Regions from separate parts of the Streptomyces sp. NPDC048637 genome, predicted to be linked through region 2. Evidence: riboswitches for the same ligand, from Rfam matches in the RefSeq annotation. Region 2 holds a riboswitch; the other holds the start of a gene.
The links. Region 2 has a riboswitch for ZMP and ZTP ahead of AB0C46_RS12145 (bifunctional 5,10-methylenetetrahydrofolate dehydrogenase/5,10-methenyltetrahydrofolate cyclohydrolase). Riboswitches for the same ligand answer to the same signal wherever they lie in the genome.
Positions count from the first base shown of each region.

Region 1 (3,394 bases), on a different contig from region 2:
GGCGACCGTCGCCCTGGAGGCGCTCTTCACCCGCTATCCGGCGCTGGACCTCGCCGTCCCGGACGCGGAGCTGCCGCCGCACCCGAGCTTCATCGGCAACAGCACCCATGTACTGCCGGTCCGGCTCACCGGCTGATCACGGCAGCCGGTGAGCCGGTGAGCCGGTGAGCCGGGCGGGACGCCGTGGGCCTCAGGCCGTCGGCAGCCCCGGCGCCGGGTAGCCGGCCATCAGCTCCGCGACCTCGCCACGGATCACCGTCAGCGCCTCCTCGTCGCCCTTCGCCGCGGCCTGGACGCTGCGGTCGATCCACTCGGCGACCAGCGGCATCCGGTCCGTACCCAGCCCGCGGGAGGTGAGGGACGGAGTGCCGATGCGGATGCCGGAGGGGTCGAAGGGCTTGCGGGGGTCGAAGGGGACGGTGTTGTAGTTGACGACGATGCCGGCCCGGTCCAGCGCCTTCGCGGCGACCTTGCCCGGGACGTCCTTCGAGGTGAGGTCGATCAGCACCAGGTGGTTGTCGGTGCCGCCGGAGACCAGGTCGTAGCCGCGGGCCAGCAGCGCCTCGGCGAGCGCCTTGGCGTTGGCGACGACGGCATGCGCGTAGTCACGGAAGGACGGGGCGGCCGCCTCGTGCAGCGCGACCGCGATGGCGGCGGTGGTGTGGTTGTGCGGACCGCCCTGCAGACCGGGGAAGACGGCCTTGTCGACAGCCTTGGCGTGGCTCGCCCGGGACATCAGCATCGCACCGCGCGGGCCGCGCAGGGTCTTGTGGGTGGTGGTCGAGATGACGTCCGCGTGCGGTACGGGCGAGGGGTGGGCGCCGCCCGCGATCAGACCGGCAATGTGGGCGATGTCGGCGACGAGGACGGCATCGACCTCGCGGGCGATCTCGCCGAAGGCGGCGAAGTCGATGGTGCGGGGGACGGCGGTGCCGCCGCAGAAGATGATCTTCGGGCGTTCCTTGCGGGCGAGGTCGCGCACCTCGTCGAAGTCGATCAGCGCGGTGTCGGGGCGGACGCCGTACTGGACGCCGCGGAACCAGGTGCCGGTGGCCGACACCCCCCAGCCGTGCGTGAGGTGGCCGCCCATCGGCAGCGCCATCCCCAGCACGGTGTCGCCGGGCTCGGCGAAGGCGAGGTAGGCGGCGAGGTTGGCGGGCGAGCCGGAGTACGGCTGGACGTTGGCGTGTTCCACACCGAAGACGGCCTTGGCCCGCTCGACGGCCAGCGTCTCGACGCGGTCGATGTTCTGCTGGCCTTCGTAGTAGCGACGGCCCGCGTACCCCTCGCTGTACTTGTTCTGCAGGACGGTGCCGGTGGCTTCCAGGACGGCGGCGGAGACGTAGTTCTCGCTGGGGATCAGTCGCAGCGTGTCGGCCTGGAGCTGTTCCTCGGCGCCGACCAGCGCGGCCAGTTCGGGGTCGGCAGCGCTCAGCGCGGGATGCGAAAGGGGCAGTGACATGGCGTCCTCCGGGGCGGTCGATCGGTGTTGCCGGTCGTGGTCCCGGGGTGCCCAGGCGGGGCGGCACCTCGTGATGGTTGCCGCGCACCGCTTCCTCGAGGTTGCTTCCCCGTACGCCAGTCGCAGTGCGCACCGCAGAGTCTAAGGCACCCCCGGGGCCCTGTCCGGCGGATCTTCGCAGGCCCACGGCCCGGGCGGGGCGCAACAATGGAGAGGGACGCGGCAGTGCCCGCGCCCGCACGGCCTACCGAACGGAGTCACCGGTGACGTCCACGGAACGCAGCATCGCCGCCGCCGAAGCCCACAGCGCGCACAACTACCACCCGCTGCCCGTCGTCGTGGCCACCGCCGAGGGTGCCTGGGTGACGGATGTGGCGGGCCGCCGCTACCTGGACATGCTCGCCGGGTACTCCGCCCTGAACTTCGGACACGGCAACCGCCGGCTGCTCGACGCGGCCAAGGCACAGCTGGAGCGGGTCACGCTCACCTCGCGCGCCTTCCACCACGACCGGTTCGCCGACTTCTGCACACAGCTGGCCGAGCTGTGCGGGATGGAGCTGGTGCTGCCGATGAACACCGGCGCCGAGGCGGTCGAGACGGCGGTGAAGACGGCCCGTAAGTGGGGCTACAAGGTCAAGGGCGTCCCGGACGGCCGGGCGAAGATCATCGTCGCGGACAACAACTTCCACGGCCGGACGACCACCATCGTCTCCTTCTCCACCGACCCCGAGGCACGCGCCGACTTCGGCCCGTACACCCCCGGCTTCGAGATCGTCCCGTACGGCGACCTGGCGGCGCTGGAGGCGGCCCTCGACGCCAACACCGTCGCTGTCCTTCTGGAGCCGATCCAGGGCGAGGCGGGCGTGCTGGTGCCGCCGCCGGGCTATCTGGCGGGCGTACAGGAGCTGACCCGCAGCCGGAACGTGCTGTTCATCGCCGACGAGATCCAGTCGGGGCTGGGCCGCACCGGCCGGACCTTCGCCTGTGAGCACGAGGGCGTGGTGCCCGACATGTATGTGCTGGGCAAGGCGCTGGGCGGCGGGGTGGTGCCGGTGTCGGCGGTGGTGTCCTCCCGTGAGGTGCTCGGGGTGTACGCGCCGGGCGAGCACGGGTCGACGTTCGGCGGGAACCCGCTCGCCTGCGCGGTGGCACTGGAGGTCATCGCGATGCTGCGGACCGGCGAATTCCAGCAGCAGGCCGTCGAGCTGGGCGAACATCTGCACAGCGAGCTGGGGCTGCTGGTGGGCGGCGGCGCGGTGGACGCGGTGCGCGGCCGCGGACTGTGGGCCGGTGTGGACATCAACCCGTCACGCGGCACGGGGCGGGAGATCTCCGAGCAGCTGATGGCGCGCGGGGTGCTGGTCAGGGACACCCATGGCTCGACGATCCGGATCGCCCCGCCACTGGTCATCAGCAAGGAGGACCTGGACTGGGGGCTCGATCAGCTGCGGGGGGTGCTGGAGGGATGAGGCGGGGCCGGACGCGGGATGCCCTCGTGTGCCTCCTCCGTACTCCACCACCTGTGGCGTGACTGGTTCAGTACTCCAACCACCTGTGGCGTGACTGGTTGTTGTTTCACGCCTCCGCCACGGGCGGTGGCAAGGGAGGAATGGTGCCAGATCACCAACAGTGAATGCGGCCTGGACCACTACCAAGTCCGTCGCTACCCGGCCCTGGTACCGGCACATCACCCTCGCGATGGCCGCCCTCCCACCTGCCCCGCCCACCCCATAAGGAACCGGGCACCCGCCAGAGGCCGACCGTCAGGACTCGGGCATCCCCTGGAGAAGACCCTCAAGCGGATTCCAATTCTGGTTTACGTCCTCTGCGCACGTTTCGGTGCGGACATCACTGCCACTACGTGTCAAGCACTTGTCCGTACCGACGTTGCGGAGTTTATTGGCCAGGCCGTCCGATGCCGGCTCGAACTTC
Region 1 is NZ_JBEZHQ010000010.1:66,397-69,790, reverse strand. Features, by position in the region: gene AB0C46_RS15625 (cytochrome P450) at 1-136, shown strand, start outside; gene glyA (serine hydroxymethyltransferase) at 191-1,462, opposite strand; ZMP/ZTP riboswitch at 1,505-1,596, opposite strand; gene rocD (ornithine--oxo-acid transaminase) at 1,726-2,931, shown strand; gene AB0C46_RS15610 (hypothetical protein) at 3,226-3,394, opposite strand, start outside.
Region 1: it holds a riboswitch for ZMP and ZTP, as region 2 does, so the genes downstream of both, glyA (serine hydroxymethyltransferase) here and AB0C46_RS12145 (bifunctional 5,10-methylenetetrahydrofolate dehydrogenase/5,10-methenyltetrahydrofolate cyclohydrolase) in region 2, are expected to answer to the same signal.

Region 2 (3,394 bases):
GCCGGATGCCCTGCTGGGTGACGCAGTCCTCGGAGATCTCGGCCTCCCGCAGCGACAGCGACAGCAGACTCGCCTTCTGTTTCACGGGCATGACCCAGCAGCCATGGCCGGTGACGATACGGAATTGGGCGTCCCCGGCCCGGCGCTTCGAGCCGGAGACCAACAGCGCCTCGTTCGGCGCCGGAACATGCCAGAACAACATCGGAAGGCTCCTGGTCCGGTGCGACCGGCCCCGGTCGGGCTGCGGGGACGGCCGCGGGAAAAGGGAGTGCTCACGTGGCCGGCCACGGTCTGCGGGACCGCCGGGTCACGCGGGCAGCGGCGCGACGATCACCGACCGCGCCGAGGTGCGCTCCACCACGATGACCTGTGTGTGCCGGGCGATGGGCTCGCGGGACCAGGCGGCGAAGGCCTCGGAGCCGCCGCGTACGGGCAGCAGCACCTCACCCGGGCCGTCGGCCGGGATCGAGACGGTCACCCGCCCGATCACCCCGATCGGGCTGAAGTCCGTCTCATCCGTCGCGCTCACCCGGGCTCCGTCGCTGGTCACAGCCGCTGCCGGCGCAACCGCCGGACAGCGGGAAATCCTCGACAACTCAACGGTACTCCGGCCGGGGTGCCGCTTGCGCCGCTGGTCCGGCAGCCGCCGCGGACCGGGTTCAGGCCTCCAGACGGGCGGGGCGCGCCGCCGGGACCGACGGCTTTCTCGGGGGCAGTACGTCGGGCGCACGGTGGGGCCGAAGGGCGGTGAGGGCGATCTCGGTCTCCTCCATCAGCGCACGGTAGGAGACCAGGCGCTGCCACTCGGGGTCGGCGACCCCGGGCACCGTGGCGGCGCGCTCGGTCCACTGCTTCACCAGCCCGGCGTACAACGGTGTCTGCCTGATGACCTCCGCGGTGATCCACCGCGGCATCTGCCCGGGGCGGGGGAGGGACGTCTGTCCGTGACCTGCGACGGTGCCGGAAGAGGGGACGCTCATGGCCGTAGAAACGATTCTTCGACGCTGGGGTCACTGCGTATTTTTGCAGCCGTCCGTACTTCTGCCTGGTAGGCAGGGACGGATCTCCATCGAATATCACCTTATGCAGTGATCTATAGCTGGGAAGCGGTCCAATCCGGACGAAGGAACGTTGTCGCAGTCATGGAACCGAGGGAGTTGTGGGAGCGCCACGCGGTACTCGCACAGGCGTTTTGCAGCAGCGATGACGAGGTCCGCCGTACGCAGGGGCTCCTCGACGAGGCCGAGGCCCGCCGTTCGCGGACCCTGGCCGCCTTCGCCGTGACCGTGGGCAGCGACGCGGTGGTGGCGGAGCTGCTCGGCCTGGACGAACGCGAAGTGCGGCTGGCCCGGCGCACGGTGGGCAAGGACGACGCCCGCGCGGTCGCCAAGAGCCTGCTCGCCCAGCCCGCGTGCGAGCAGCCCCCCGCAGCGCAGCAGCCCGCGCCGCAGGCCCCCGCACCGCAGGCCCCCGCACCGCAGCCCGCGCAGGCGGCGGCTGCGCAGGGGACCGCCGGGCACCCCGCGGCACCCCCACCGGCGGGCCCGGTCGCCACTCCCCAGCCCTCCGAACCGGCCTGGGCACCGGCGCTGGACGCGGTCCTGATGAGCAGCTGGCACAGCGGAGTTGACCTCACCGCCCTGGCCACCGAACTCGGTCTCGACGTCCGGCTGCTGGTGGCCCGCGCACAACAGCTGTCCGCCGAGAGCCGCCCGGTCCAGCCTCCCGCGCCGGACCGCACAGGGCGGCACCGCCGGATGGTCGCTCCCCCGCCCTCCCCACAGCCACAGCCCGAGACCCCCCATCTGACCTGGCGCGAGCGACCACAGCAGCCCCCACGGGAGCACTACGAGCAGGAGCCCTGGAAGCAGCAGCCGTACCAGAGCTACCCGGAAACGCAGGAGTACCAGGAATACCGGGTGTACGAGGAACACCAGCAGTATCAGCAGCCCACCCAGCCCACCTGGGATGCCAACGCCATCACCGCCGCCCAACACGACTGGGACGGCATCCTCAGCCAGTGGGAGGCCACCGCCGCTCCCCAACCACCCCTCTCCGCACCCGGTCAGGGAGGAGGGTGACGAGGCCGTGCCGCCGGGCGCCGGAGGCATCCGGGTGTCGAAGCGCGCCGCCTGCCGGTGACGGCCGTGACCGGAGCCGTCCCGGGTGGCGAATCTGCTGTCGATTACAGTGGGCGCCGAGCCGTGACTGGCGCTTGGGTGGAGTACCACCGGGGAGCGGCTCGGCCATCCACGGTCGGTGCCGCGCGCCTGGGCGATCCCACACGACGCTCAGGAGTAGCCCATGTCCCCGGACGCCCGCCTCATGGACGGCAGCACACTGGCCCGCAGCATCGTCGAACAGGCCGCCCGGCGCGCCGCGGCCCTCACCGAACGGACCGGCACGGCCCCGTGTCTGGCGACGGTCCTGGTCGGCGAGGACCCCGCCTCGGTGACGTACGTACGCATGAAGCGCAACCGGTGCGCCAAGGCCGGGATTCTCTCCCGGCATGTCGCGCTGCCCGCCGCCACCACGACCGCGGAGCTGGTCGACACGCTCACCGCACTGTCGAACGACCCCACCGTGCACGGCATCCTGCTGCAGCACCCGGCCGGCCCGCACATCAACGAGCGCGCCGCGTTCGAGGCGATCGCCCCCGAGAAGGATGTCGACGGCGTCACCTGCCACTCCTTCGCCGCGATGAGCTTCGGCCTGGACGGCTTCGCCTCCTGCACGCCCGGCGGCATCCTCCGGCTGCTGGATCACTATGACGTCGACCTGGCCGGCAAGCACGCCGTTGTGGTCGGCCGCAGCGCGATCCTCGGCAAGCCGGTGGGGATGCTGCTGCTCGGCCGCAATGCCACCGTCACCTACTGCCACTCCCGCACCACCGACCTGGCGTCGCTCACCAAGGAGGCCGATGTCCTGATCGCGGCCGTCGGGCGGCCCCGGTTCCTGCGCGGTGAGCACCTCAAGCCCGGGGCCGTGGTGATAGACGCCGGCTCCAACCCGGGCAACGTCGGTGATGTGGACTTCGACTCGGCGCGCACCCGTGCCGCCCTGATCACCCCGGTCCCCGGCGGCGTCGGCCCCATGACCATCGCCACCCTGCTCACCCAGACCGTCGACGCCGCGGCCGCCCAGCTGAACGCGGTCTGACCGCCGCCCGCCGGGGCGCGGTAAGAGGCCGGAAACGTCCGCCCGGCTCGCGGCCGTCCGTGTGATCACGAGGTCGGTGGGCGATCCTCCTCGGAGGCGTGAACGGCCATGGCGGGACAGTGAGTTGCCATGGTGACGGGCGGTGGCACCGGGCGCGGCACCGGATCGGCCGCGCCCGGTGCTTCCAGGGTCAGTTCAATGTCCGCAGCATCGAGGCGTCGAACGGCACGAGTGC
Region 2 is NZ_JBEZHQ010000007.1:10,088-13,481, forward strand. Features, by position in the region: gene AB0C46_RS12125 (SPFH domain-containing protein) at 1-202, opposite strand, end outside; gene AB0C46_RS12130 (hypothetical protein) at 308-529, opposite strand; gene AB0C46_RS12135 (hypothetical protein) at 660-980, opposite strand; gene AB0C46_RS12140 (hypothetical protein) at 1,143-2,081, shown strand; ZMP/ZTP riboswitch at 2,195-2,283, shown strand; gene AB0C46_RS12145 (bifunctional 5,10-methylenetetrahydrofolate dehydrogenase/5,10-methenyltetrahydrofolate cyclohydrolase) at 2,305-3,159, shown strand; gene AB0C46_RS12150 (NADH:flavin oxidoreductase) at 3,350-3,394, opposite strand, start outside.